DNA from 3 places in the Alkalihalobacillus sp. R86527 genome. Region 2 is predicted to be linked to each of the others. Evidence: a T-box and tRNA genes for the amino acid it is inferred to sense, from the RefSeq annotation. Region 2 holds a T-box; the other regions hold tRNA genes.

Region 1 (6,738 bases), 1.4 Mb from region 2:
ATTTCCATTAATTATCTATGTAACTTAGGGTAGTTTTGCTGTAGTAAGTTATCAAAGAAAATTGTGAGTGATGGGTGCAATTTTACATTTGATTTTTCGCATTATATTGAATGAAAATTCAGTTCTAAATGCTTAAATATATAAAGGGATTTAAGGTGAAAGTTATATGAAAAGCAATTTCCGGCGTCATTGTTCTGGGGAGCATAGCTGGAATAGTCTTTTCAGTAGCGGAACCACAAGGTGGCGGTGTTTATAAAATGACAGAACGTCCACCATGGTTAGTTTATGCTTCAATATTTGTATTTGTTCTTGCGTTCATTGGTGTCTTCGCTCATATAAGTAGAACTCACTTTGGTGAGAGTCTACCAATGCGTATAATACAAACTTTGTTGATGATACTCTTCTTCGTTGGGATAGTAAGCCTTTTAAACTTTTTTAGGTGATACAGATACAATTGCTTTTCTGAAGAAGAATGGAAAAAGGGTCTTAATTTTAACTTTCCATTTCATTAAAGAGCAATGATTATAGCTAACGTGACAATATACTACTTTATAATAATTCTACCGGTGCTCTAAACCTTTTTTATTTTTATTGTTGTAATTCCACAAGTAAAAGTAGGTGCATTGTGTTACGACCGGAACAACACCTCGGAGGGTTATTAAAATGAAATGGAAAAAAGCTTCTAAGCTTTCTACTGTACTATGGATTGTTTCAATAGTTTTTATATTTGCTTATCCTCCGTTGTTTATGAAGGATGGTATTGTTGACTCAAATGACAGGATTGTATTCATATTTGCTTTAATTATCATGGCATATGTGGGTGTTGTTTCTAGTATTAATCTGACTAGTGATAGTGGAAAGAAAATAACTGTGAAGAGTGTGATTGGAGCAATATTGTTTTTGATTATTTTTACCCTATATAGAATGACAATACAGTTATAATTAGTAGCCATCTAAAGTATTAACTTTGGTAAACGGTTGACTTATTCGATAAAGAAACATTCTGATATTGAGGAGAATAATTGAGATGTGGAAGAAAGTGTCTATTGCAGCAAATATACTTATGCTTGTGGCGATTGTTGGTTTGTTTGTATATGACCAACTTTTTATTGAAAATGGAAAATTAGATGGTAACGACAAAATATTTATTATAGGAATCCTTGCTGTTTCGGCGTTTTGTGGGGCGGTTTTTTATATAAATTTTATTAATAAAAATGGAAAGAAAGTTACGGCGAGAACAATTGTAACGGGAACAGTAATGTTCTTGTTACTTATTCTTTTTAAAGTCGTAGCAGAATTTTGGTTATGAATATCTAGATTGAAAAAGGAGTCTTATCTTTCCGAATTATGGTTAGCCCTAATAAATTAATAGCTATTTTATGAGACGGATTAAGTAACAGTTTTTATTGGAGGTGTATGAATTTGAAAAAGTATCTCGTTTTTCTTATTGGAGTAACTTTATTACTAGCAGCATGTTCTAACAATGGTGATAGCGAAAGTGATGATAAGAATAGTAAGAAAGAAAGCAAAGAAGAGGAGCAGCAACAGGAAGTGAAAGCCGATTTTCCTGAAGCGGCATCAGATGCTGAGAGTATTGTAAAAGGAAATCCAGGTTCCTTAATTAAAAGTGGGAAGCAATCTATTAATCCTGATAAAGTACTAGAGAAAATTCCTTCTTCAGCAAATGTGGATGAAGTTTATAACGGTTTGGTTTCTATGCTACATGCTGACTTTAGCAATGTTAATGAAGCATACGAAAACTATAATCCTGAATTTATGAATCTTTTAAACAAGGAAGAAGAGGTCAATGAAGAGAATGTCGTCATTCTTTTGGATTCTAGTGGAAGTATGGCAGGGCAAGTAAGCGGGGGAACGAAGATGGATCTCGCAAAGGATGCTTTAAAGCGATTTTCTAGTAGCTTACCTGAGGATGCCAATGTACTCTTAAGAGCATATGGCCATAAAGGAAGCAATGACGATAGTGATAAGGAGCTTTCGTGTAGTAGTAACGAGGTGTTTTATGACCTGAATACATACAATGAAAATACATTTAATGAAGCTTTGAGCCAATTCGAACCTACGGGCTGGACTCCTTTAGGTGATGCTATCAGCTCAGTCCAGTCTGATTTAAAAGGGAAAGCTGGAGAAGGTGTAAAGAACAACATTTATATCGTAAGTGATGGTGTTGAAACGTGTGATGGAGACCCTGTAGAGGAAGCGAAAAACCTTCATGAATCAGATCTAGATGTAACAGTAAACATTATTGGGTTCAACGTAGATACAGAAGGACGTAATCAGCTTGAGGATGCAGCGGATGCTGGTGGCGGTGTTTATAAAACGGTTAATTCAAAAGTTGAACTAAACAACACCCTCGATCAATTAGTGGATGAAGCTCATGAATCAATTGAAGCAGACCTTGCCTCAGCAAAGGCGGACATCTCAGTAAACAAAGAGCATCTACGAAAAATTAAACAGCTAGATGAAATCCAATCAACCTTTAATGATGTCGTTCAGACAGAAGAGGATCTTCTCTATAAAGCTGCACAGGAGTTATATTACAGAGAAAAGATTTCAAAAGAACAAGAAGAACTACTCAAAGAGAAAATTGACAAGCGATCAGATGTCCTTCTGGACTACAGTAACAAGAAACGTGATGAATTAAGTGAAGTGACTAAAGAAAAGAAAGAAGAAATGTTTGATTTAATCGATGAGAAGAGAGCGAGTTAAACAAACGTTTGATTGAATTAAATTAAGAAGAATTAATACATTTAAAGTCAGGGCGTAACTGTGCTCTGGCTTTTTTATTTGTTTTTCAATAAATATCATTCTATGTATTGACCAACCATGAATCAACTGATATAGTAGATAACGTTGTTGCAAAGACAACATCATTAAATAAAAAAAGAGATTGACACTGCTTCGGTAGTCATGTATTATTAATCACGTTGCTTCTTACGGAGCACGCAGATAACGATAAACAATCTCAAAAAAAAGTTGTTGACATCGATTCCGACGAAATGTTATATTAGTTGAGTCGCTGAAAACGACAAACGAAAGAAACAATTGATCTTTGAAAACTGAACGAAACGCCATGCAAGAAATTGTTTCTACGGAAACAACAAGTTTTAAAGCTAGATTAGACTTTCTATCGGAGAGTTTGATCCTGGCTCAGGACGAACGCTGGCGGCGTGCCTAATACATGCAAGTCGAGCGGAGAAATAGGAGCTTGCTCCTATTTCTCAGCGGCGGACGGGTGAGTAACACGTGGGCAACCTGCCCTACAGACTGGGATAACTCCGGGAAACCGGAGCTAATACCGGGTAATACATAGCATCGCATGATGCAACGTTGAAAGTTGGCTTTCGAGCTAACACTGTAGGATGGGCCCGCGGCGCATTAGCTAGTTGGTAAGGTAATGGCTTACCAAGGCAACGATGCGTAGCCGACCTGAGAGGGTGATCGGCCACACTGGGACTGAGACACGGCCCAGACTCCTACGGGAGGCAGCAGTAGGGAATCTTCCGCAATGGACGAAAGTCTGACGGAGCAACGCCGCGTGAGTGACGAAGGCTTTCGGGTCGTAAAGCTCTGTTGTTAGGGAAGAACAAGTACCGTTCGAATAGGGCGGTACCTTGACGGTACCTAACCAGAAAGCCACGGCTAACTACGTGCCAGCAGCCGCGGTAATACGTAGGTGGCAAGCGTTGTCCGGAATTATTGGGCGTAAAGCGCGCGCAGGCGGTCTCTTAAGTCTGATGTGAAAGCCCACGGCTCAACCGTGGAGGGCCATTGGAAACTGGGGGACTTGAGTGCAGAAGAGGAGAGTGGAATTCCACGTGTAGCGGTGAAATGCGTAGATATGTGGAGGAACACCAGTGGCGAAGGCGGCTCTCTGGTCTGTAACTGACGCTGAGGCGCGAAAGCGTGGGGAGCGAACAGGATTAGATACCCTGGTAGTCCACGCCGTAAACGATGAGTGCTAGGTGTTGGGGGGTTCCACCCTCAGTGCTGAAGTTAACACATTAAGCACTCCGCCTGGGGAGTACGACCGCAAGGTTGAAACTCAAAGGAATTGACGGGGGCCCGCACAAGCAGTGGAGCATGTGGTTTAATTCGAAGCAACGCGAAGAACCTTACCAGGTCTTGACATCCTCTGCCACTCCTAGAGATAGGACGTTCCCCTTCGGGGGACAGAGTGACAGGTGGTGCATGGTTGTCGTCAGCTCGTGTCGTGAGATGTTGGGTTAAGTCCCGCAACGAGCGCAACCCTTGATCTTAGTTGCCAGCATTCAGTTGGGCACTCTAAGGTGACTGCCGGTGACAAACCGGAGGAAGGTGGGGACGACGTCAAATCATCATGCCCCTTATGACCTGGGCTACACACGTGCTACAATGGACGGTACAAAGGGCTGCGACACCGCGAGGTGAAGCGAATCCCATAAAGCCGTTCTCAGTTCGGATTGTAGGCTGCAACTCGCCTACATGAAGCCGGAATTGCTAGTAATCGCGGATCAGCATGCCGCGGTGAATACGTTCCCGGGCCTTGTACACACCGCCCGTCACACCACGAGAGTTTGTAACACCCGAAGTCGGTGAGGTAACCTTTTGGAGCCAGCCGCCGAAGGTGGGACAAATGATTGGGGTGAAGTCGTAACAAGGTAGCCGTATCGGAAGGTGCGGCTGGATCACCTCCTTTCTATGGAGAATTACGAGGCAACATTGGTTGCCAAACTTGCATGAGCGTTTCGTTTAGTTTTGAAAGAGCAATAGTTCTTTCTTGAAAAGGTTTGTTTTGATGAAGAGCAAGTCTCTTTTAATAAACACCTCCGGCTAATGGCTATGTCGGAGTATTTACCTTTCTTTTGTGGGCCTGTAGCTCAGCTGGTTAGAGCGCACGCCTGATAAGCGTGAGGTCGGTGGTTCGAGTCCACTCAGGCCCACCATAAAAGAATTCCTGGGGCCTTAGCTCAGCTGGGAGAGCGCCTGCCTTGCACGCAGGAGGTCAGCGGTTCGATCCCGCTAGGCTCCACCAATTATTTCTTCTCTTAGTTATAGAAGAAATTGTTCCTTGAAAACTAGATAGCATAAACAACGACATCCAATAAAGAATTATTTTTTGCGTTATTTCTTAGTTAGTCACATCTTACGATGTGCATCGATGGAGTTAGAGACATTGTTTCTAATGAAATCTAAGGTTAAGCTACTAAGGGCGCACGGTGGATGCCTTGGCACTAGAAGCCGATGAAGGACGGGACGAACACCGATATGCTTCGGGGAGCAGTAAGTACGCTTTGATCCGGAGATTTCCGAATGGGGGAACCCACCATCCGTAATGGGATGGTATCTATTTCTGAATACATAGGAGATAGAAGGCATACCCGGGGAACTGAAACATCTCAGTACCCGGAGGAAGAGAAAGCAATCGCGATTTCCTGAGTAGCGGCGAGCGAAACGGAATCAGCCCAAACCAGAGGGCTTGCCCTCTGGGGTTGTAGGACGTCTCATTGGAGTTACAAAGGCACGGATAGACGAAGCGACCTGGAAAGGTCCATCAGAGAAGGTAACAATCCTGTAGTCAAAATCCGCTGCCCTCCGAGACGGATCCTGAGTACGGCGGGACACGTGAAACCCCGTCGGAATCCGGGAGGACCATCTCCCAAGGCTAAATACTCTCTAGTGACCGATAGTGAACCAGTACCGTGAGGGAAAGGTGAAAAGCACCCCGGAAGGGGAGTGAAAGAGAACCTGAAACCGTGTGCCTACAACTAGTTGGAGCCCGTTAATGGGTGACAGCGTGCCTTTTGTAGAATGAACCGGCGAGTTACGATCCCGTGCAAGGTTAAGCCGAGAAGGCGGAGCCGCAGCGAAAGCGAGTCTGAATAGGGCGAAATAGTACGTGGTCGTAGACCCGAAACCGGGTGATCTACCCATGTCCAGGGTGAAGTTCAGGTAACACTGAATGGAGGCCCGAACCCACGCATGTTGAAAAATGCGGGGATGAGGTGTGGGTAGCGGTGAAATGCCAATCGAACCCGGAGATAGCTGGTTCTCTCCGAAATAGCTTTAGGGCTAGCCTCGCGGCAAGAATCTTGGAGGTAGAGCACTGATTGGACTAGGGGTCCCTACCGGATTACCGAATCCAGTCAAACTCCGAATGCCAACGATTTATCCGCGGGAGTCAGACTGCGAGTGATAAGATCCGTAGTCGAGAGGGAAACAGCCCAGACCACCAGCTAAGGTCCCAAAGTATACGTTAAGTGGAAAAGGATGTGGCGTTGCTTAGACAACCAGGATGTTGGCTTAGAAGCAGCCATCATTTAAAGAGTGCGTAATAGCTCACTGGTCGAGTGACGCTGCGCCGAAAATGTACCGGGGCTAAACGTATCACCGAAGCTGTGGATTGTCTTACGACAATGGTAGGAGAGCGTTCTAAGGGCTGCGAAGTCAGACCGAAAGGACTGGTGGAGCGCTTAGAAGTGAGAATGCCGGTATGAGTAGCGAAAGACAAGTGAGAATCTTGTCCGTCGAAAGCCCAAGGTTTCCTGAGGAAGGCTCGTCCGCTCAGGGTTAGTCGGGACCTAAGCCGAGGCCGAAAGGCGTAGGCGATGGATAACAGGTTGATATTCCTGTACCACCTCCTTTCCGTTTGAACGACGGGGGGACGCAGAAAGATAGGGAGAGCGCGCTGCTGGAAATGCGCGTCCAAGCGATTAGGCTGGTGAATAGGCAAATCCGTTC
Region 2 (6,738 bases):
GTCTGTAGTTATGAACTTACAGCAGATTCCACATGACCAAGCAAAGAGAATCGTTGATTTCCTAAGTGGCACAGTGTATGCTCTTGGCGGAGATATTCAGAAGCTCGGTCCTGACACATTCATGTGTACTCCGGATAATGTTGAAATCTCTGGTAACATTACCGATGAAATATTTGAAGATTAGCCTCTAAGGAAGGTGAAAAATTTGGAAATTGCTTATTTATTAGCACAAGCTATACAGATTTACTCCTGGGTATTAATTATTTATATCTTTATGTCCTGGATTCCAAATGCTAGAGAGTCCTCAATCGGACAAATGATTGCAAGAGTTGCAGAACCATATCTTGCTCCTTTCCGCAAAATTATACCGCCGATCGGTGGAATGCTAGATATTTCTCCTATTGTTGCTATTTTTGCACTTCAGTTCGCACAGTATGGAATCGTTGCTCTCTTCAGAATGATTCTGTAATTCTATGTCAATTTACGAACACTATCGTCCTGAAGAACGCACGTTTGTTGATCGAGTATTGCAATGGCAAAGTGAAGTAGAAGAAAGATACACTCCAAAATTGACGGATTTTCTGGATCCAAGAGAGCAGGATATCGTAACACAAATTATAGGAAATCATCCGGATGTGACAGTGTCTTTCTCAGGCGCAGTGGATGGAGCTGAACGGCAGCGTGCACTGCTTCTACCCCCTTATCTAACAGCAACCGAAGAAGATTATGCAGTAGTTGCTCTAGAAATTACATATCCTTCTAAATTCGTTTCATTGTCGCATCCAGATCTTCTTGGTGCATTGATGGGACTAGGATTGAAACGGGAAAAATTCGGTGATATTTATGTGTTGGATGGTCACGCGCAGCTAATCGTTGCAGAGGAAGTATCGGATTATATTAAGATGAACTTAAACCAGGCTGGGAAAGCGTCGATATCTCCTGAGGAGATTCCTCTTTCACAATTGAATGTTCCACCGACTAGGTGGGAAGAACAAACTGGTACTGTAAGTAGTCTACGACTCGATGCTGTTTTAGCTGAAGTATACAACTTCTCTCGGTCTAAAGTAACTCCGATGATTGAGCATGAGCGTGCCAAACTAAATTGGAAAGTCGTTGATCAGCCTTCTACCGAAGTAAAAGCGGGTGATTACTTATCCCTTAGAGGTTCAGGTAGAAGCAAAATCAATACGATTGAAGGAAAAACAAAGAAAGATAAATGGCGAATTATCTATAGTATAAGAAAATAATTTGTCAAAATTAGAAGGATTGTCCAAAAGGATTGTCGAATTACGAGTTGGGACATAAAAGAGAGCAAACCGGAGGTGGCTGAATTGCCTTTAACACCATTAGACATTCATAACAAAGAGTTTACTCGCGGATTCCGCGGTTATGATGAAGACGAAGTAAATGAGTTTCTAGATCAAGTCATTAAAGATTATGAAACTGTTATTAGGGAAAAAAAGGAGCTTAATGAGAGAGTTAAGATTCTTGAAGAAAGACTAGGACATTTCTCAAACCTTGAAGAAACATTGAACAAGTCGATTCTTGTGGCGCAAGAAACTGCAGAAGAAGTAAAGCAGAGTGCAACGAAAGAATCTCGTTTGATCCTAAAGGAAGCAGAGAAGAATGCAGACCGCATCATTAACGATTCTCTAGCTAAAGCGAGAAAGATATCGATGGAAAACGAAGAGTTGAAAAAACAAGCTTCTGTTTACCGTACACGTTTCCGCATGCTTGTTGAAGCTCAACTAGAAATGTTAACAAATGAAGATTGGGACGGGCTCGCTGCACGTTTTGATGAAGAAGAAGAGCAAATTCAAGAAAAAGCATAACGCAATCTTTTAACATTTCTTTCGCATTTTCTTGACTTATCAAAAATGAATACACTATACTTTTGATATACATTAAAGAATGTTAGTTTCTTAAGAAGAATGAACATTGCATTTCAAAAGCATAAGTGATTAAGAAATGGACGATACTGTTTCTTACAAATAAGTGATAAAGAACGACTGCGATGGGAAGAGTAACTGTTTCACCTTAACAAAGCGAGCTGGGGTTGGTGTGAGCCCGGTGTTAAGCAATCAGTGAAGATCATCCCTGAGTCCCGAGCTGAACAATAAGTAAGCCCCGGCGTATCATTCACGTTACGAATGCAAAGTGAGCACAGCACTGTGCTTAAGTTGGGTGGTACCACGGGAAAACCTTCTCGTCCCTATGTTAGGGATGAGGAGGTTTTTTTATGTTCACGGAGACAGAAAGCGGAGTTCGATTTTGAAGGAGGAAGGGACATGAGCTTTAAAGAAACACTACTGATGCCAAAAACAAAGTTCCCAATGCGCGGCAATTTGCCAAACAAAGAGCCTAATATGCAAAAAGAATGGGAAGAAAAAAATCTATATGAGAAAGTACAGGAAAGAACGAAAGATCGTCCTCTTTTCGTATTGCACGATGGCCCTCCATATGCTAACGGGGATATTCATATCGGTCATGCTGAAAACAAAGTACTGAAAGACATGATCGTGCGCTATAAATCCATGAATGGCTTCAATGCACCGTACGTCCCTGGTTGGGATACTCACGGTTTACCGATCGAACAGGCCCTAACGAAAAAAGGCGTTGATCGTAAGAAATTAACGGTAGCGGAATTCCGTAAGAAGTGTGAAGAATATGCACTTAAGCAAGTTGATCGCCAGCGTGAACAGTTTAAACGTCTTGGTGTTCGAGGAGATTGGGATAATCCATATATCACTCTTAATAAAGGGTATGAAGCTCAGCAGATTAAAGTATTTGGAGAGATGGCGAAACGTGGCTATATCTACAAAGATAAAAAAACCGTTTACTGGTCTCCAACTTCAGAATCAGCTCTAGCCGAAGCTGAAATCGAATATCAGGATAAACGCTCACCTTCGATTTATGTGGCGTTCCAAGTAAAGGATGGAAAAGGTGTATTGGATGGAGAAGAGAAGTTCATCATCTGGACAACAACTCCATGGACGATTCCATCAAACCTTGCGATCGCATTGAATGCGTCGTTTGAATATAGCGTGGTCGAAGCAGATGGAAACAAATTCGTCGTCGCTTCAGAACTACTCGATCAACTTAAAGAAGAATTTGAATGGAATAGCGTCAAAGAAATGAAGCGCCTAAAAGGAAGCGAACTAGAATATGTTACCGCACAACACCCTCTTTACGATCGTGAATCACTAGTTATTCTAGGTGATCATGTAACGCTAGATGCTGGTACTGGTTGCGTTCATACCGCTCCGGGTCACGGTGAAGACGATTATACAATCGGAAGAAAGTACAATCTTGAAATCCTTTGCCCTGTAGATGAGAAAGGTGTCTTCACGAACGAAGCTCCAGGATTCGAAGGCTTGTTCTATGATAAAGCAAACAAACCAATCACTGAGAAGCTTGAAGAAGCTGATGCGCTAGTCAAGCTTTCATTCTTTACGCACTCCTATCCGCATGACTGGCGTACTAAGAAGCCAATCATCTTCCGTGCGACTGAACAGTGGTTCGCTTCAATCAAGCAATTCCGCCCTGAATTGTTACAAGCAGTTGCGGACGTAGAGTGGTTCCCAACTTGGGGAGAAATTCGCCTTCACAACATGGTAAAAGACCGAGAAGATTGGTGTATTTCACGTCAGCGTGCATGGGGCGTTCCGATTCCAGTTTTCTACGGTGAGAATGATGAACCAATCCTAACGGATGAAACAATCGACCATGTGTCAGAGCTATTCAGACAGCATGGCTCAAACATCTGGTTTGAGTGGGATGCGAAAGATCTGTTGCCAGAAGGATTCACTTCAGAACATAGTCCTAACGGTACTTTCCGTAAAGAAATGGATATCATGGACGTTTGGTTCGATTCTGGTTCATCTCATCAAGCGGTACTTGAAGAGCGTAGCGACCTTGCGCGCCCTGCAGACTTGTACCTTGAAGGATCTGACCAATACCGCGGTTGGTTTAACTCATCTCTTTCGACTTCTGTAGCAGTTACAGGAAAAGCACCATACAAGGCAGTGCTCAGTCATGGGTTCGTACTTGACGGAGAAGGGAAGAAGATGAGTAAGTCATTAGGTAACGTGATGGTACCAAACGATGTTATGAAGCAGCTCGGTGCCGATATCTTGAGACTTTGGGTTTCTTCTGCTGATTACCAGGCTGATGTACGTGTGTCGAATGAGATTCTTAAGCAAGTAGCGGAAGTGTACAGAAAGATTCGTAACACGTTCAGGTTTATGCTAGGAAACTTAGAAGGTTTCGACCCAGCTACGAACAGCGTTTCTTATGAGAATCTAAGTGAGCTCGATCAATACATGCTTGTGAAGTTAAATAACGTGGTAACGAAAGTGAAGAAAGCTTATGATGAGTATCAGTTCTTAACTGTTTACAATACGATTCATAATTTCTTTACAACAGAGATGAGCTCATTCTATCTTGATATCGCAAAAGATACGCTTTATATTGAGCATGAAGATCATCCTAAACGTCGAGCGATTCAAACGGTTCTATATCAAACGGCTGTAGCGTTAACGAAACTTCTTTCACCAATCATTCCACATACTGCTGAAGAAGTATGGCAGTTTGTACCTGGTGAAAAAGAAGAGTACGTTCAGCTTTCTGATATGCCTGAAGTGAAGAACTTCGAAGGAACTTCTGACCTTGAAAGCAAATGGGATCATGTCATGGACCTTCGAGATGAAGTTCTAAAAGCTCTTGAAGAAGCTCGAAACGAAAAGAAAATTGGTAAGTCCTTAACAGCTCAGCTTCATATCTATGCAGACGGTGAAGCGAAACAGCTTCTAGAAAGCATCAATAACCTTGATAAGCTTCTAATCGTATCTGCTGCATCTGTTGTAGGTAGTAAATCTGAAGCTCCAACAGAAGCGAAGAATTACGACGAACTATCGATCATGGTTTCACCTGCAGAAGGCGAAACATGTGAACGTTGTTGGAGAGTAACGCAGACAGTTGGACAAGATGAAACATATCCTACCCTATGCGTAGACTGTGCTGAAACTGTAAAAAACCATTATTAAGATAGAAAGCGCTTTGCAAAATGCAAAGCGCTTTTTATACGGTTGACGTTCACATTGTACAGGAATGAATCCTGTGCTAAACTTTCATAGGAAGTATCATTTGATCGGGGGAGCGCACGTGTGGAAATATTTAATAGCCATTGGCATTATTTTATTTGATCAATGGACCAAATGGCTTGTTGTTAAAAACATGGAGTATGGAGAGACAATAAAACTTATCAACGACTTTCTTTATCTGACCTCACATCGAAACCGAGGAGCTGCATTTGGGATTCTTCAAGGTCAGATGATTTTCTTTTACCTTATAACGGTTGTTGTGATCGTCGCAGTTTTATATTATATGAAGCAATATAAACATAGCCGTTTCGTCAGTGTTACTCTTGCCTTGATCTTAGGCGGGGCAGTTGGGAATTTCATTGACCGTATTTTTAGAGGAGAAGTTGTGGATTTTGTTAACACATTCATCTTCTCGTACGATTTTCCGATTTTCAATGTAGCGGATGCTTCGCTCGTTATAGGGGTCATCCTCATTTTTATCGGAACTATTTTTGAAAGCAAGCAAGCTGAAGGGGATAAATAATGGAAAAGTTCACATTTACAGTAAGCACAGAGAATAAAGGTCAGCGTATTGACAAGTTGATTCCAACATTTGATCAAGAGTGGTCTCGAAGCCAGGTTCAAACCTGGATTAAAGATGAGCACATTCAAGTGAATGGTGAATCCGTCAAAGGAAACTACAAAGTTTCTGAGAACGACGAAATCATTGTGATGGTACCTGAACCAGAAACACTTGAAGTTGTTCCGGAAGATCTTAATTTAGACATCGTCTATGAAGATCAAGATGTACTAGTGGTCTATAAACCGAGAGGGATGGTTGTACATCCAGCACCAGGACACCCGAACGGAACACTTGTGAATGGATTGATGCATCAGGTCAAGGATCTTAGCGGGATTAATGGTGTAATCCGCCCGGGAATCGTTCATCGAATCGATAAAGATACTTCTGGCTTATTGATGGTTGCGAAAAATGACAACGCTCATGAATCGCTTGTAAAGCAACTTCAAGCAAAAACGGTGAATCGCCGTTATAAGGCGATCGTACACGGAAACATTCAACACGATGTTGGTACGATCGACGCACCGATTGGTCGTGACAAACAGGAGCGTCAGAAAATGACGGTTACGGATGAGCAAAGCCGAGATGCAGTCACTCACTTTAAAGTGCTAGAACGATATGATCACTACACGTATGTGGAGTGTCAGCTAGAAACAGGACGAACGCATCAAATTCGCGTTCATATGAAATACATTGATCATCCTGTTGCGGCTGATCCAAAGTATGGTCCAAGAAAGAAATCTTTACCGATCGATGGACAAGCATTACATGCCGGAGTATTGGGCTTTGAACATCCAGTGACTGGTGAATGGCTTAGAGTTTTCTCGTGAAGTTCCGGAAGACATGGAACAGCTTTTAAAGCGATTAAGACGATAATAAGCGGTTGACAGGGCTTCAGAGCTCTGCCATACTACATGTAGACAATATAGCAAATCCTTTAACGATGGTCCCGTGAGACTGCAAAGGAACAAAGGCTATGTACTGAACGTACGTTTCGTATGCCTAAAACCCTTTTGCTCTCATGGCAAGAGGGTTTTTTATTGACTTAGGACCCGTGCTTATCGAAGTGCAAAGCCG
Region 3 (6,738 bases), 2.2 Mb from region 2:
GTCAGACGCTCTATCCAATTGAGCTACGGGCGCAAAAACATATTATTATATTGGAGCGGAAGACGGGATTCGAACCCGCGACCCCCACCTTGGCAAGGTGGTGTTCTACCACTGAACTACTTCCGCAATTGAATTGGTGCGGGTGAAGGGACTCGAACCCCCACGTCGTAAGACACTAGATCCTAAGTCTAGCGCGTCTGCCAATTCCGCCACACCCGCAAAAAATGGTGAGCCATGAAGGACTCGAACCTTCGACCCTCTGATTAAAAGTCAGATGCTCTACCAACTGAGCTAATGGCTCTCTTCTACCGAAAAGATGGTGCCGGCCAGAGGACTTGAACCCCCAACCTACTGATTACAAGTCAGTTGCTCTACCAATTGAGCTAGACCGGCAAAAACTATGTAATTAAATTGTAATTTGTGCCCTTTCGGGCAAAAAATAAATGGTGGAGGATGACGGGCTCGAACCGCCGACCCTCTGCTTGTAAGGCAGATGCTCTCCCAGCTGAGCTAATCCTCCACTATATAAGCCTAGCGACGTCCTACTCTTGCAGGGGGAGATCCCCCAACTACCATCGGCGCTGAAGAGCTTAACTTCCGTGTTCGGCATGGGAACGGGTGTGACCTCTTCGCCTTCATCACTAGACTGACAGGATGTTAGTCGTTCGATGTTCACCACAGGACGTGGTGGAACTTAGTCGAACTTCTTTTCATTCCCTGAAAACTAGATAGCACTCAACAACGTATTCCAATATTTTTTCGCGATGTCTAGTGCCGCAGGCTATATTCTTGTCCATTTCACTCTTTCACTTCAGGCGAAAAACGCCTTCTGTTCAAGAGCTCCAATGGTCTGCGAATATGACCAAGCCTGCTTTACTTTTCGTTTTGGTTAAGCCCTCGATCGATTAGTATTCGTCAGCTCCACGTGTCGCCACGCTTCCACCCCGAACCTATCAACCTCATCATCTCTGAGGGATCTTACCAGCTTGACGCTGTGGGAAATCTCATCTCGAGGGGGGCTTCATGCTTAGATGCTTTCAGCACTTATCCCTTCCACACGTAGCTACCCAGCTATGCTCCTGGCGGAACAACTGGTACACCAGCGGTGTGTCCATCCCGGTCCTCTCGTACTAAGGACAGCTCCTCTCAAATTTCCTGCGCCCGCGACGGATAGGGACCGAACTGTCTCACGACGTTCTGAACCCAGCTCGCGTACCGCTTTAATGGGCGAACAGCCCAACCCTTGGGACCTACTTCAGCCCCAGGATGCGATGAGCCGACATCGAGGTGCCAAACCTCCCCGTCGATGTGGACTCTTGGGGGAGATAAGCCTGTTATCCCCAGGGTAGCTTTTATCCGTTGAGCGATGGCCCTTCCATGCGGAACCACCGGATCACTAAGCCCGACTTTCGTCCCTGCTCGACTTGTAGGTCTCGCAGTCAAGCTCCCTTGTGCCTTTACACTCTGCGAATGATTTCCAACCATTCTGAGGGAACCTTTGGGCGCCTCCGTTACTCTTTAGGAGGCGACCGCCCCAGTCAAACTGCCCACCTGACACTGTCTCCGCACCGGATCACGGTGCTGGGTTAGAATGTCAGTACAGCCAGGGTAGTATCCCACCGACGCCTCCACCGAACCTAGCGGTCCGGCTTCTATGGCTCCTACCTATCCTGTACAAGCTGTACCAAAATCCAATATCAGGCTACAGTAAAGCTCCATGGGGTCTTTCCGTCCTGTCGCGGGTAACCTGCATCTTCACAGGTACTATAATTTCACCGGGTCTCTCGTTGAGACAGTATCCAAGTCGTTGCACCTTTCGTGCGGGTCGGAACTTACCCGACAAGGAATTTCGCTACCTTAGGACCGTTATAGTTACGGCCGCCGTTTACTGGGGCTTCGATTCAGAGCTTCTCCCGTAAGGGATAACCCCTCCTCTTAACCTTCCAGCACCGGGCAGGTGTCAGCCCCTATACATCGCCTTGCGGCTTGGCAGAGACCTGTGTTTTTGCTAAACAGTCGCTTGGATCTTTTCACTGCGGCTCCCCTGGGCTATTCACCCGAGGAAGCACCCCTTCTCCCGAAGTTACGGGGTCATTTTGCCGAGTTCCTTAACGAGAGTTCTCCCGATCGTCTTAGGATTCTCTCCTCGCCTACCTGTGTCGGTTTGCGGTACGGGCACCTCTTTCCTCACTAGAGGCTTTTCTTGGCAGTGTAGAATCAGGGACTTCGGTACTTAATTCCCTCGCCATCACGACTCAGCCTTCGCGGTGAACGGATTTGCCTATTCACCAGCCTAATCGCTTGGACGCGCATTTCCAGCAGCGCGCTCTCCCTATCTTTCTGCGTCCCCCCGTCGTTCAAACGGAAAGGAGGTGGTACAGGAATATCAACCTGTTATCCATCGCCTACGCCTTTCGGCCTCGGCTTAGGTCCCGACTAACCCTGAGCGGACGAGCCTTCCTCAGGAAACCTTGGGCTTTCGACGGACAAGATTCTCACTTGTCTTTCGCTACTCATACCGGCATTCTCACTTCTAAGCGCTCCACCAGTCCTTTCGGTCTGACTTCGCAGCCCTTAGAACGCTCTCCTACCATTGTCGTAAGACAATCCACAGCTTCGGTGATACGTTTAGCCCCGGTACATTTTCGGCGCAGCGTCACTCGACCAGTGAGCTATTACGCACTCTTTAAATGATGGCTGCTTCTAAGCCAACATCCTGGTTGTCTAAGCAACGCCACATCCTTTTCCACTTAACGTATACTTTGGGACCTTAGCTGGTGGTCTGGGCTGTTTCCCTCTCGACTACGGATCTTATCACTCGCAGTCTGACTCCCGCGGATAAATCGTTGGCATTCGGAGTTTGACTGGATTCGGTAATCCGGTAGGGACCCCTAGTCCAATCAGTGCTCTACCTCCAAGATTCTTGCCGCGAGGCTAGCCCTAAAGCTATTTCGGAGAGAACCAGCTATCTCCGGGTTCGATTGGCATTTCACCGCTACCCACACCTCATCCCCGCATTTTTCAACATGCGTGGGTTCGGGCCTCCATTCAGTGTTACCTGAACTTCACCCTGGACATGGGTAGATCACCCGGTTTCGGGTCTACGACCACGTACTATTTCGCCCTATTCAGACTCGCTTTCGCTGCGGCTCCGCCTTCTCGGCTTAACCTTGCACGGGATCGTAACTCGCCGGTTCATTCTACAAAAGGCACGCTGTCACCCATTAACGGGCTCCAACTAGTTGTAGGCACACGGTTTCAGGTTCTCTTTCACTCCCCTTCCGGGGTGCTTTTCACCTTTCCCTCACGGTACTGGTTCACTATCGGTCACTAGAGAGTATTTAGCCTTGGGAGATGGTCCTCCCGGATTCCGACGGGGTTTCACGTGTCCCGCCGTACTCAGGATCCGTCTCGGAGGGCAGCGGATTTTGACTACAGGATTGTTACCTTCTCTGATGGACCTTTCCAGGTCGCTTCGTCTATCCGTGCCTTTGTAACTCCAATGAGACGTCCTACAACCCCAGAGGGCAAGCCCTCTGGTTTGGGCTGATTCCGTTTCGCTCGCCGCTACTCAGGAAATCGCGATTGCTTTCTCTTCCTCCGGGTACTGAGATGTTTCAGTTCCCCGGGTATGCCTTCTATCTCCTATGTATTCAGAAATAGATACCATCCCATTACGGATGGTGGGTTCCCCCATTCGGAAATCTCCGGATCAAAGCGTACTTACTGCTCCCCGAAGCATATCGGTGTTCGTCCCGTCCTTCATCGGCTTCTAGTGCCAAGGCATCCACCGTGCGCCCTTAGTAGCTTAACCTTATGACTTCGTTATTAGCTTCGAACTTCTTCGTTGGCTTCATTCCTCCGGTGCTCACGTATTCAAATACGCTCCGCTCCTCCGGAATTTCGCCGCCTCGAATTTCTCGCTTCTCACTCGTCATTGATGTTGCACATCGTAAGATGTGACTAACTAAGAAATAACGCAAAAAATAATTCTTTATTGGATGTCGTTGTTTATGCTATCTAGTTTTCAAGGAACAATTTCTTCTATAACTAAGAGAAGAAATAATTGGTGGAGCCTAGCGGGATCGAACCGCTGACCTCCTGCGTGCAAGGCAGGCGCTCTCCCAGCTGAGCTAAGGCCCCATTTTTAAATGTCGGTGAATATTATAACAAATCACAAAACATTTAGTCAATTTGGTTTTTATGGTGGGCCTGAGTGGACTCGAACCACCGACCTCACGCTTATCAGGCGTGCGCTCTAACCAGCTGAGCTACAGGCCCATAAAAGGTTGTGATTGACTATTTATATTGAAAGAATACAATCATTCTTTCAAAACTAAACGAAACGCTCATGCAAGTTTGGCAACCAATGTTACCTCGTAATTCTCCATAGAAAGGAGGTGATCCAGCCGCACCTTCCGATACGGCTACCTTGTTACGACTTCACCCCAATCATTTGTCCCACCTTCGGCGGCTGGCTCCAAAAGGTTACCTCACCGACTTCGGGTGTTACAAACTCTCGTGGTGTGACGGGCGGTGTGTACAAGGCCCGGGAACGTATTCACCGCGGCATGCTGATCCGCGATTACTAGCAATTCCGGCTTCATGTAGGCGAGTTGCAGCCTACAATCCGAACTGAGAACGGCTTTATGGGATTCGCTTCACCTCGCGGTGTCGCAGCCCTTTGTACCGTCCATTGTAGCACGTGTGTAGCCCAGGTCATAAGGGGCATGATGATTTGACGTCGTCCCCACCTTCCTCCGGTTTGTCACCGGCAGTCACCTTAGAGTGCCCAACTGAATGCTGGCAACTAAGATCAAGGGTTGCGCTCGTTGCGGGACTTAACCCAACATCTCACGACACGAGCTGACGACAACCATGCACCACCTGTCACTCTGTCCCCCGAAGGGGAACGTCCTATCTCTAGGAGTGGCAGAGGATGTCAAGACCTGGTAAGGTTCTTCGCGTTGCTTCGAATTAAACCACATGCTCCACTGCTTGTGCGGGCCCCCGTCAATTCCTTTGAGTTTCAACCTTGCGGTCGTACTCCCCAGGCGGAGTGCTTAATGTGTTAACTTCAGCACTGAGGGTGGAACCCCCCAACACCTAGCACTCATCGTTTACGGCGTGGACTACCAGGGTATCTAATCCTGTTCGCTCCCCACGCTTTCGCGCCTCAGCGTCAGTTACAGACCAGAGAGCCGCCTTCGCCACTGGTGTTCCTCCACATATCTACGCATTTCACCGCTACACGTGGAATTCCACTCTCCTCTTCTGCACTCAAGTCCCCCAGTTTCCAATGGCCCTCCACGGTTGAGCCGTGGGCTTTCACATCAGACTTAAGAGACCGCCTGCGCGCGCTTTACGCCCAATAATTCCGGACAACGCTTGCCACCTACGTATTACCGCGGCTGCTGGCACGTAGTTAGCCGTGGCTTTCTGGTTAGGTACCGTCAAGGTACCGTCCTATTCGAACGGTACTTGTTCTTCCCTAACAACAGAGCTTTACGACCCGAAAGCCTTCGTCACTCACGCGGCGTTGCTCCGTCAGACTTTCGTCCATTGCGGAAGATTCCCTACTGCTGCCTCCCGTAGGAGTCTGGGCCGTGTCTCAGTCCCAGTGTGGCCGATCACCCTCTCAGGTCGGCTACGCATCGTTGCCTTGGTAAGCCATTACCTTACCAACTAGCTAATGCGCCGCGGGCCCATCCTACAGTGTTAGCTCGAAAGCCAACTTTCAACGTTGCATCATGCGATGCTATGTATTACCCGGTATTAGCTCCGGTTTCCCGGAGTTATCCCAGTCTGTAGGGCAGGTTGCCCACGTGTTACTCACCCGTCCGCCGCTGAGAAATAGGAGCAAGCTCCTATTTCTCCGCTCGACTTGCATGTATTAGGCACGCCGCCAGCGTTCGTCCTGAGCCAGGATCAAACTCTCCGATAGAAAGTCTAATCTAGCTTTAAAACTTGTTGTTTCCGTAGAAACAATTTCTTGCATGGCGTTTCGTTCAGTTTTCAAAGATCGATTTGTTTCTTTCAATGTCGTTTTCAGCGACTTTATTAATTTAACACATTAACTCAATCGAAGTCAACAACTTTTTTTGTTTTTTTAACTCGCATGTTGCCGTGTTTTTAACGGCGAGTATTAATATACCATGTACTTCAAAGTAGCGCAATGGATTTTTATAAAAAAGATAAAAAAAGAAGCCCGGAGGCTTCTAATTATCTTTAGTTGTTTCTCATCTGTGGGAATAACAGTACATCGCGAATAGATGGAGAGTTCGTTAAAAGCATAACGAGGCGATCAATACCGATTCCAAGTCCACCAGTTGGAGGAAGACCATATTCTAATGCCTCAATAAAATCATGATCCATCATATGAGCTTCATCGTTACCTTGTTCTCTTTCAACAAGTTGTGCTTCAAAACGTTCTCTTTGATCGATTGGGTCATTCAGCTCGGTAAATGCATTCGCATGCTCACGAGCTACAATGAACAATTCAAAACGATCAGTAAAACGTGGATCTTCTGGGTTCTTCTTAGCTAGTGGAGAGATCGCAACTGGATGTCCGTACACAAATGTTGGTTGAATCAATGTTTCTTCAACTTTTTGTTCGAAGAATTCATTAACAACATGACCAAATTCCATTGTATCTTTCACATCTACATCATGCTCTTTCGCAAGAGAACGTGCTTCCTCGTCGCTCATTTCCTTCCAGAAGTCAACTCCTGTTGCTTC

What was found. The T-box of region 2 lies ahead of ileS (isoleucine--tRNA ligase). A T-box ahead of a tRNA ligase gene usually reads a tRNA of that ligase, here a tRNA-Ile.
Region 1: it has a tRNA-Ile gene. The T-box ahead of ileS (isoleucine--tRNA ligase) is inferred to sense a tRNA for this amino acid. The anticodon was not compared.
Region 3: it has a tRNA-Ile gene. The T-box ahead of ileS (isoleucine--tRNA ligase) is inferred to sense a tRNA for this amino acid. The anticodon was not compared.

What each region holds. Positions count from the first base shown of each region.
Region 1 is NZ_JAXHBW010000001.1:3,699,683-3,706,420, reverse strand. It holds gene SJY16_RS19365 (hypothetical protein) at 664-942, shown strand; gene SJY16_RS19360 (hypothetical protein) at 1,028-1,309, shown strand; gene SJY16_RS19355 (VWA domain-containing protein) at 1,423-2,727, shown strand; rRNA gene SJY16_RS19350 (16S ribosomal RNA) at 3,146-4,696, shown strand; tRNA gene SJY16_RS19345 (tRNA-Ile) at 4,867-4,943, shown strand; tRNA gene SJY16_RS19340 (tRNA-Ala) at 4,957-5,032, shown strand; rRNA gene SJY16_RS19335 (23S ribosomal RNA) at 5,194-6,738, shown strand, end outside.
Region 2 is NZ_JAXHBW010000001.1:2,257,737-2,264,474, reverse strand. It holds gene SJY16_RS11535 (cell division protein SepF) at 1-184, shown strand, start outside; gene SJY16_RS11530 (YggT family protein) at 206-469, shown strand; gene SJY16_RS11525 (YlmH family RNA-binding protein) at 474-1,247, shown strand; gene SJY16_RS11520 (DivIVA domain-containing protein) at 1,332-1,832, shown strand; T-box leader at 2,003-2,217, shown strand; gene ileS (isoleucine--tRNA ligase) at 2,289-5,045, shown strand; gene lspA (signal peptidase II) at 5,164-5,625, shown strand; partial or broken gene SJY16_RS11505 (RluA family pseudouridine synthase) at 5,622-6,537, shown strand.
Region 3 is NZ_JAXHBW010000001.1:70,474-77,211, forward strand. It holds tRNA gene SJY16_RS00445 (tRNA-Arg) at 1-33, opposite strand, end outside; tRNA gene SJY16_RS00450 (tRNA-Gly) at 52-126, opposite strand; tRNA gene SJY16_RS00455 (tRNA-Leu) at 135-219, opposite strand; tRNA gene SJY16_RS00460 (tRNA-Lys) at 226-301, opposite strand; tRNA gene SJY16_RS00465 (tRNA-Thr) at 318-393, opposite strand; tRNA gene SJY16_RS00470 (tRNA-Val) at 445-520, opposite strand; rRNA gene rrf (5S ribosomal RNA) at 530-646, opposite strand; rRNA gene SJY16_RS00480 (23S ribosomal RNA) at 886-3,814, opposite strand; tRNA gene SJY16_RS00485 (tRNA-Ala) at 4,068-4,143, opposite strand; tRNA gene SJY16_RS00490 (tRNA-Ile) at 4,205-4,281, opposite strand; rRNA gene SJY16_RS00495 (16S ribosomal RNA) at 4,394-5,944, opposite strand; gene lysS (lysine--tRNA ligase) at 6,229-6,738, opposite strand, start outside.